One region of the Cobetia sp. UCD-24C genome, then DNA from elsewhere that is predicted to be linked to it. Evidence: predicted binding sites of a transcription regulator. Region 1 holds the regulator's gene; each other region holds the start of a gene.
What was found. The regulator sigma-54, encoded in region 1, starts transcription at its own class of promoters, with help from an activator protein. The targets are predictions, from matches to a motif close to TGGCACNNNNNTTGCTNT.
Positions count from the first base shown of each region.

Region 1 (3,280 bases):
CAACAGCAAGACGGCACAGCAGACCGAAGGCGGTCGCGTGCACATGACTCTGTCGCCGCGCGGCGCCAATGCCAGCAAGGAAAACTGAGTCATGACTGCTGCTACTCCGCGTACGCTGAGCGTTCGCCATCTGGCCAAGGCCTACAAGGGCCGCAAGGTGGTCAAGGACATCTCGCTGGAGATCCGCCAGGGCGACATCGTCGGCCTGCTGGGCCCCAACGGCGCCGGCAAGACGACCTCGTTCTACATGATCGTCGGGCTGGTGCGCGCCGATGCCGGCAACGTCTCCATCGATGACAAGGACCTCTCCGCTGCCGCCATGCATCAGCGTGCACGCGCCGGCATCGGCTATCTGCCGCAGGAAGCGTCGATCTTCCGCAAGCTGTCGGTGGCCGACAACATCATGGCGATTTTGGAAACCCGCAAGGACCTGGATCGCAATGGCCGCAAGGCACGCCTTGAAGAGTTGCTCGAGGAATTCAGCATCACGCACATCCGCGCCAGCGCCGGCATGAGCCTGTCCGGCGGTGAGCGTCGTCGGGTCGAGATCGCCCGTGCACTGGCCACCGAGCCGGACTTCGTGCTGCTCGATGAGCCCTTTGCCGGCGTCGACCCCATCTCGGTGGGCGAGATCAAGAGCATCGTGCGCCAACTGCGCGATCGTGGCATCGGCGTGCTGATCACCGACCACAACGTGCGCGAGACGCTCGATATCTGTGACACCGCCTATATCGTCGGCGATGGCCAGATCATCGCCCACGGTGATGCGGACTCCATCCTGGCCAACCAGCAGGTGCGCGACGTCTACCTGGGCCACGAGTTCACGCTCTAGGGTCAGCGGCTGCGCTGAGTCCTCGCGAGGCAAAAGCTTCAAAAGCCGCTGCGTGATTTTATCGCGTAGCGGCTTTTTCATGTCTGACATCAGACGCATGCATGACGTCCATACCACCTTGGTGGAAACATGGCATGCAAGTTGCTTGAATATTCACGACAACCACTTGTCAGTGCCCCGAGTCACGGTATAGCGTAGTAAGCACGTTCCTTTGCCGTGAATTGACTGACTCCATGAAACCCACCCTGCAACTCCGCCTCGGCACCTCGCTGACCATGACGCCGCAGCTCCAGCAAGCGATCCAGCTGCTGCAGCTGTCGACGCTCGACCTGCGTCAGGAGATTCAGCAAGCCCTCGAGTCCAACCCCATGTTGGAGCTCGACGAGGACTACGAGTCGCTGGATGTCGTCGAGACACAGGATTCGAGCGAGATCTCCACTGCCGACTCCTCGAGCGAGATTCCCGAGGAATACCCCCTCGACAGTGACTGGTCGGACCTCTACCAGGACCACGCCGGTAGCCTGACCAGCTCCGGCAGTGGCAGCGGGAGCGAAGAAGGGCCGGACTTCGATCGCAATACCAGCGTCGAGAGCCTGCAGGACCACCTGCGCTGGCAGCTGGCGATGACCGACCTCGATGGCCGTGAACGCCAGATGGCGGAGAGCCTGATCGATGCCGTCGACGGTGCTGGCTATCTGAGCCTGTCACTCGACGAGCTAGTCGATGGCCTGCGCGGCCAGGGCCTGCCCGGCCTCAAGGCCTCCGAACTCGAGCAGGTATTGCTGCGTCTGCAGCAGTTCGACCCGACCGGCGTCTTCGCCCGTGATCTGCGCGAATGCCTGCTGCTGCAACTGGCACTGCTGCCGGATGATCTGCCGCTGCTGGCGCAGGCGCGCCGCCTGGTACGTCAATTCCTCGAGGCACTGGGCAACGATGACCGCAAGCTGCTCAAGCGGCGCCTGAGCCTTGACGATGACGAGCTGGATCACGTCATCCGCCTGGTACGTGCGCTCGATCCGCGTCCGGCATCCGCCTGGGGCGAGCCCGCCAGCGATTACGTGATCCCTGATCTGCTGGTGCGCCATACCCGCCATGGCTGGCAGGTCGAGCTCAACCCGGAAGCGCTGCCCAAGCTGCGTATCCAGCCGGAATACGCCGCGCTGATCAAGCGTGCCGACAAGTCCGCCGACAACACCTTCCTCAAGGACAACCTGCAGGAAGCGCGCTGGCTGATGAAGAGCCTGTCATCGCGTAATGACACCCTGCTCAAGGTCGGCCGCGAGATCATGGCGCGCCAGATCGACTTCCTCGAGCAAGGCGAGGAAGGCATGAAGCCGCTGATTCTGGCCAACATCGCCGAAGTGGTCGAGATGCATGAGTCGACCATCTCGCGGGTCACGACCCAGAAGTACATCCACACCCCGCGCGGCGTCTTCGAGCTCAAGTTCTTCTTCTCGAGCCAGGTTGGTGGCAGCGGCAGTGGCGACGCCCACTCAAGCACCGCCATTCGTGCCCGCATCCGCAAGCTGATCGCGGAAGAGCCGGCCCGCAAGCCTCTCTCCGACTCGCGGCTGGTCGATCTGCTCGCCAGCGATGGCATCGAGGTCGCACGCCGTACCGTGGCCAAGTATCGCGAAGCGATGGGCATCCCCTCCTCCAGCGAGCGCAAGCGTCTGGCCTGACGCATCACCTGCGGCTGCCATGCCCTGCTCTCACCTCCACAATGGCAGCCGCCGCCAACCTCAAGCACTGGATTTTTCCGCTCATCAGCCTCTGACTTCGCGGGCAGCGGTATGCCTGTCGCGCGCTCTGTCATGCCGTCAACCGCTCGCCAATTGCCCGTCATGGCCCATGACGGCGCGCAGAATGATGGTAAAAAACCGCCGTTCCGGCAGCGTCATTTACCGTCAATCGCATGTTTTTAAAGTCACTTTTGCGCGTATTGCACCTGGATGACACCCGGCGAACCTCCCGTAACGCCGCTTGCTCCACGCAATCGAATCGTCTGAAAGGCGACGTACATGCAGGGATTGGCGACGAAAACCCGCCTTCTTGCGCGTCTTTCACGCACCACCCACCAGACGTGCCCTTGAAGTCCACTCCGTTACCCCTCACTGAGTTGAAGACAAGCACTGAGCCACGATGCAGCGCAGCGTTGATCTTTGCGCAAAGCTTGGGCATTGTCGGTACAGACGCTCACGACATCTGACGCCACTGGCAAGGGTGCGAAAACATCGCCAGACGGTGGCCGTCAAGCCTGTTGCAGAGCGTCCGATCAGGGTTTGCTCGTAGTCAAAAAGGGTTACAATTGAATGGCAACCCGCTGGATAAAGGAGCGTGTCCATGCAAGTGAATATCACCGGGCATCATGTGGAACTTACCGATCCTCTCCGCGATTACGTCAACGAGAAGCTCGCTCGCCTCGAACGGCATTACGACAACATCACC
Region 1 covers NZ_LJTD01000001.1:406,450-409,729, forward strand. Annotated here, with positions in the region: gene lptA (lipopolysaccharide transport periplasmic protein LptA) at 1-88, shown strand, start outside; gene lptB (LPS export ABC transporter ATP-binding protein) at 92-832, shown strand; gene AOG28_RS01745 (RNA polymerase factor sigma-54) at 1,066-2,514, shown strand; gene hpf (ribosome hibernation-promoting factor, HPF/YfiA family) at 3,176-3,280, shown strand, end outside.

Region 2 (3,280 bases), on a different contig from region 1:
ACCCGCGTGCGAATATCGGGTGACATTATCAAGTTTACCGCCAACCCTCATCCACGTTTGTGGCCAGTCCTCGGTCTGACTCCATGGCATGTGATGCAAGAGGCCTCCTCGACGCCATGCCGAGGAGGCCTCTCAGGTTTCACGCTATCCAGCATCACGCGATTCGCGCTGTCGCCGCGGGGCTTGAGCTGTTGCCTCGCGGCTTGAGCTTGTTGCCTCGTGGCTGTGGCGTGCGATCAGCCGCGAGCCAGTCGCTTGGCCTTTTCCGGGTCATCGAAGGGCAGGGAATGGCTGATGGCCGAGAGGCTGGTCTCGCCGTCAGTGCCGGTCTTGAGGGTCAGCGGGGTGCCATGCTCGGCATAGCCGGGCTCGAGACGTGCCAGCGCCATGGAACGATCGCTCAGGCGCGAGTACATGCCCTGGGTGATGACCCCGACACACTTGCCGTCGGCGTAGACCTTGTCACCGATCTGGGCGACGTCTTTCGAATCCAGCAGCACGCCATAGACCTTGACGCGCTCCTTGCCCTGCAGCGCGAAGTGTTCGCTGGCGCCACGGAATTCGGTCTTGCCCGGCGAGACGGTGAAGTCCAGGCCCAGCTCCCACAGGGTGTCGCCCACCGGCTGGTCGGGATACGGGTAGGTTTCGGAATTGTCCGCCGGGTAGAACAGCAGGTGGCTCTCGACCCGCAGCCAGTCAAGGGTGCCGAAGCTGCACGGCTTGATGCCCATGTCGGCACCCTCCTCAAGGATCTGCTCCCACAGAGAGGGGGCGTCCTTGGCCTTGCAGAAGATCTCGTAGCCACGCTCGCCGGTGTAGCCGGTGCGCGAGATCATCACGTGGCAGCCGAACAGCTGGGTCTGCAGATGGTGGAAGTAACGCAGCTCACGGATACCCGGCACGTGACGCTCCAGGAAATCCACCGCGACCGGCCCCTGCAGTGACATGTCATGCATGTCGTCATCGAAGGTCAGGCTGACGGCGCGCCCCAGGGCACTCTTGGCCAGCATTTCATTCGCGGTGCCCGTGCCGTGCACCACGAGGTAGGAGTTCGGCGCCAGACAATAGACGATGCAGTCGTCGACGAACTTGCCGGCCTCATTCAAGACGCTGGCGTACACCGACTTGCCCGGATACAGCTTGGACATGTCCCGCGTGGTGACGTAATCCAGCACGGCCTGAGCATGCGGGCCATTGCAGTGGATCTTCTTGAGCCCCGAGACATCCATCAGACCGGCGCGGGTGCGAATGGTCTCGTGGTCATCGGCCGTATCCGAGACGGCGTAATTCCAGGCGGTGCCCATGCCATTCCAGTCTTCAAGCTCCGCGCCCAGCTTGCGGTGTTGTTCGGCCAGTGCCGAGATGCGCCATGAATTCGCCATGCGTCCCTTTCTCCTGTGAGTCGTGCTGCCTAGCGTAAATGGGGGGTGCCGTAGTCCTGCTGATGCTGGCGAAGATGGCGCGCAAGACGCGCATCCGCCGCAGGAGGTGTTGTTGTTCTTTCGCCTTTTCAGGCGCCTCTTCAGGCGCTTCACAAGGGCTTGTGCCTGCTGCTTGCCTTGCCTGATCGCACGAGGGTCGATTCTTGAAAGGAAAGAAACATTCCTCATGGTTAAGCAAGGGGCTTGCCAATTCCGTCAAAGGCCATGGCCACGGCAGCCCTTGAGCGAGTCAGGCGCCGATCGGCAGCACGAATTCGGGCGTGAATATTAGCGCTTTGCGTCATGCTGGTGCGAAGAGAGGGCTTTGGGCACCGAAATGATGCCTATTTCGAGAAACGGGCAGGAATTCACTCAGGATCACCTGGCGTTTCCTGTGGGTGGAAATGAGCTTGGAAAATAAATTTCCATGCAAAACAGGAGGTTGGTGAAAAGCTCTGGGCGACAGCTGACGAAATGGCATGCTGCATGCTTTTCTTTGAGGGAAATAAAGTTGACCAGCAGGAATCACAAAAACTCGTTTCATCCGCTATCTTGACGTGGCGAGTCACCACAAGGGGTCAGGTTTCCCGGGGTGGCAGACAGTGTCGAGGGAGATGGAACCCGGTCCGCTCTCAGAGGAAACCCAGATGTCACCCGAAAACGCGCAACAGTTCATCAAGGATCACGACATTCGCTATCTGCTGGCGCAGTTCGTGGATATTCATGGCGCTGCCAAGACCAAGTCCGTGCCGGCCAATTGCCTGATGGATGTGGTCGAGAAGGGCGCCGGCTTTGCCGGCTTTGCCGTCAGTGGTCTCGGCATGTCGCCGGAGGGGCCGGACTTCATGGCGCGGGGTGATCTGAGCTCGTTGTCGTTGGTGCCGTGGCAGCCGGGTTATGCGCGCATGGCCTGTGATGGCTACGTCAATGGGCAACCGTTCGCCAACGACAGCCGCGTGGTGCTGCTCAAGCAGCTGGAGCGCCTGAAGGAGAAGGGCTGGACGCTCAATAGCGGGCTGGAGCCGGAATTCTCGCTGTTCCGCCGGGGGGAAGCGGGTGAGCTGTTGCCGGTGGACGAGAGCGATACCCTCGCCAAGCCCTGCTACGACTACAAGGGCCTGTCGCGTTCGCGTGAATTCCTCGAACGTCTGGTCGAATCGCTGCAGGCGGTGGACTTCGACGTCTATCAGATCGATCACGAGGACGCCAACGGCCAGTTCGAGATCAACTACACCTACAGCGATGCGCTGACCTCGGCAGACCGCTTCACCTTCGTGCGCATGGCCGCCGGCGAGATCGCCAATGACCTGGGCATGGTGTGCTCCTTCATGCCCAAGCCACTGGCGGACCGCCCGGGCAACGGCATGCACTTCCACCTGTCCGTATGTGATGACACCGGCCGCAACCTGTTCGGCGATGACTCCGACGCCCAGGGCATGGGTCTGTCACCGCTGGCGTACCACTTCCTCGGCGGATTGCTGGCACATGCCCCGGCACTGTGTGCCTTTGCCGCGCCGACCGTCAATTCCTACAAGCGTCTGGTCGGCGGTGGCAGCACCAGCGGCGCGACCTGGGCACCGGTCTTCATCGCCTACGGTGACAACAACCGCTCGGCCATGGTGCGTGTGCCCTACGGTCGCCTCGAGTTCCGCCTGCCGGACGCCGGCTGCAACCCCTATCTCGTGCACGCCGCCATCATCGCGGCGGGGCTGGATGGCGTGGCGCGCAAGCTGGACCCGGGCACGCCCCACAACATCAATCTCTACTCGCTGACCCCGAGCGAATGCGCCGAAAAGGGCATCGAGAAGCTGCCGCAGAATCTTTCGCTGGCCATCGATGCGCTCGAGGCGGACAGCATT
Region 2 covers NZ_LJTD01000004.1:333,393-336,672, forward strand. Annotated here, with positions in the region: gene AOG28_RS07830 (aminomethyltransferase family protein) at 237-1,382, opposite strand; gene glnT (type III glutamate--ammonia ligase) at 2,069-3,280, shown strand, end outside.
Region 2: a site for sigma-54 is predicted at 1,897-1,914, ahead of glnT (type III glutamate--ammonia ligase). Genes of this name have one in related genera too.

Region 3 (3,280 bases), on a different contig from region 1:
GCATCCGGGTGGAAGCAGGGTTCGTTGCGGCGCAGTGCCATGCGGCGCTTGAGGGCGTGGAAGACCTCATGGGTCGCGGTGTTGGGGCTTGCCAGCAGCGCTTCCAGTTCATCACGCTGCCATTTGCGGCGGTTGATGGCGCGCAGATGGCCATCGCGCTCGACGCCTTCCTGGTGGTTGGGGGTCGCGGTCAGCGAGTGGATATACAGCCCCGGGATGCCCTGCAGGCTCAGCATCAGGGTCTGACTGGCGATGAAACGCTCGATCTGCCACGGGTCCTGGCCGCGACGCGTGCCCTTGAGCGCATCGAAATAGCTGATGTTGAGTTCATAGGGGGTATCGGCGCGTCCGGGGTTGGCGCGCATGCTGACGTAGCCACCGAAGTCATGCACCAGCCGCACCAGGGTGTCGCGCTCGTGGTCGGGCAACAGGCCCTCAAGGGCACGAACGCCGATACCGTCGTGACTGGCGGTGAAGTTGAAGTAGCTGCAGCCGGAAGGCAGGGACGGCAGGCTGGTGGCCCACTGGGTCAGGGCGCTGGCATCGCCGGAGGTCAGGGTGTGCAGCGTCAGCGGCGGCAACGTGAACTGATAGATCAGATGCGCTTCATCGGCCTGGGCGCTGCCCTCGATGGCGGTGAGGTCGTGCTGTGACAGGCGGTCGAGCCCGAAGTAGGACATGTTCTCGGCGTGGGGCACGTTGGTCTCGGTGATCAACAGGCTGCCCGGCGCCAGATGGTCGACGATGGCGCGCAGCAGGCGCACCACGGCGTGTGTCTCCGGCAGGTGGATGCAGGAGGTGCCCTGGCGTTTCCACAGGAAGGCCACCGCATCGAGGCGGATGATGCCCGCGCCCTGCTCGAGGTAGTAAAGCAGGATGCCGATGAATTCGAGCAGCACATCGGGATTGGCGAAGTTCAGGTCGATCTGGTCATCCGAGAAGGTTGCCCAAAGATGGCGCAGGCCACGACGGGTATGCACCGGCGTAAGCAGGGCAGACGGGCGCGGGCGCACGACCTCGGAGACATCGGTGTCGGGGTCCATCTCGATGAAGTAGTCGCGGCCGGGCTGCACGCCGGCCAGATAATCGGCGAACCACAGTGACTCGCGTGAGCAGTGATTGATGACCAGGTCTGCCATCAGGTCGCGGTGCTCGCTCAGGCGCCGGATGTCCTGCCAGTCGCCGAGGACCGGATTGACCTCGCGATAGTGGATGACGCTGAAGCCGTCATCGCTGCTCCACGGAAAGAAGGGCAGCACGTGGACTCCGGACAGGCTGTCGTCCAGTCGGCTGGTGAGGAAGTCGTGCAGGGTCGCCAGTGGCGCCTCGCCTTCCTGCTGCAGGCTGTCGCCGTAGGTGATCAGCCACTGGTCGCGCTCGCTCCATAGCGGCTCGCCTTCCGGTACGCGTGGGTTCAGGCGCGTGCGATGGAAATCCAGCACCGTTTCCAGGCGTCTGAGGACTTCTTCATGACGCAGTGGATAGATCTCGGCGAGCAGGCGTGTGGCGTGCGCCTGGAAATCAGCTTGCGAAAGACGTTTGGCGAGAGAGACTCTGGCCCGTGGCCTGGCGTTGCCCTCGCTCGGCGCAGGATCGGAGGCAGTGGATGTCGAGTGATCGGGAGATGACGTATCGGACATGGGCAATCCTCGTGGCAGCAAAAGCGGTCAGACTCTGCCTCGTGAGCCGCAATGGGCAGAGCGTGTCGCGGGTGATCTTCGGGAAGCCCGCCGGCGCAATCCTGCGGGGCCGGTGGCAAGACTGGAAATCACATATCAGATGAAGTCGGCTGGCCGTCGTTTGGTGAAATGCCTGAATAGCGCATCGCTCAGCGGCGCCCGTGGGTGACGGCCTGGTGCCTTTACTCATGAGTCATGCACGCCTCGGGCCAGATTCGTCAAGCCTGCAAGGCAGGACGGCCAGCCTGCATGTGCGGCTGGCCGTCCTGTCTGGCGTCATGTGGCCTGCGGCCAGCTGACGCCACTGCGCTTCATGACACGCTTTACTTGCGCAGCACGCGATACAGAATCAGCAGAATGACGGCGCCGAGCACGGCGATGACAAAGCTGGCCAGATTGAATCCCGTCACTTCACCGAAGCCCATCAGGGTGCCGACCCAGCCACCGACCACGGCACCCAGGATGCCGATGATGCTGGTGACGATGATGCCACCCGGGTCCTTGCCGGGCACGATCACCTTGGCGATGATGCCGGCAATAAGACCGAATATGATCCATGCAATGATTCCCATGTCGCAGCTCCTTGCGTCATCGTGATCAATCTCGCGGCAGAGATCATCCGCCGCCAGTCGTGAAAGGATTTCACGGCTCGGGGAAGCGTCCTTGTGAGGCGCTGTACCCTGATGTCATCTTTCGGTTATCGCGCGGGGATTTCAAGCCTGCCGGGCAGGTTGATTGACGCTTTCGCCGCGGTGTCCGCCACCCGAGGCGACAATCCAGGAAACTCCTGTCGCCCCTTGGTCGCTCCCCAAGGCTAGTTCAGATAGGTCGGTGCTGACATAGGCTCCCGTGGCGGGGCCTTAACGGTTACAATACCCGCCATTCGCTGTCATTCGGCTGCGCTGCGCCACTTCCTCGCTGTGCTTCGCGCGGGGCCGCAGCCACCTCGCACCCAAGCAGGCTCTCCAACATGCACTGTCCCTTCTGTGGAACTCATGAAACCAAGGTCACGGATTCCCGACTGGTGGTCGAGGGTGACCAGGTGCGGCGGCGTCGCCAGTGCGCGGCCTGCGGTGAGCGTTTCACGACCTACGAAACGGCGGAGCTGGTCATGCCGCGCGTGGTCAAGGGCGACGGTTCGCGTGAGAGCTTCGATGAGCACAAGCTGCGTGCTGGCATGCTGCGCGCGCTGGAAAAGCGCCCGGTATCCTCCGAGCTGATCGAGGCCGCGGTGGAGCGCATTCGTCAGCGTCTGCGTGCCACCGGCGAGCGTGAGATCGAGGCGCGGCGCATCGGTGATGAGGTCATGCAGCAGCTCAAGCGGCTGGATCAGGTCGCCTATATCCGCTTCGCTTCGGTCTATCGTCGCTTCCAGGATCTTGATGAGTTCCGCGCCGAGATCGACCGTCTCGCCCAGGAGCCCAGCTTCCTGCCGGGCGAGGAAGACGCGCGGCCCTGATGTCTCGCCACAGGCATCTTTACTGATGATCTCGAGGCCTGTGTCTGCTGGTCCTGTCGCGTCACACTGCGTGGCTCAGGCCTCGGGGTATTGGCCGCCGCCTGGGCTACGCCTGACCTTCTCTCGTTTCACGCCAAGGTAT
Region 3 covers NZ_LJTD01000003.1:211,084-214,363, reverse strand. Annotated here, with positions in the region: gene AOG28_RS05110 (sugar phosphorylase) at 1-1,640, opposite strand, end outside; gene AOG28_RS05105 (GlsB/YeaQ/YmgE family stress response membrane protein) at 2,003-2,251, opposite strand; gene nrdR (transcriptional regulator NrdR) at 2,650-3,138, shown strand.
Region 3: a site for sigma-54 is predicted at 1,874-1,891, ahead of AOG28_RS05110 (sugar phosphorylase). Genes of this name have one in related genera too.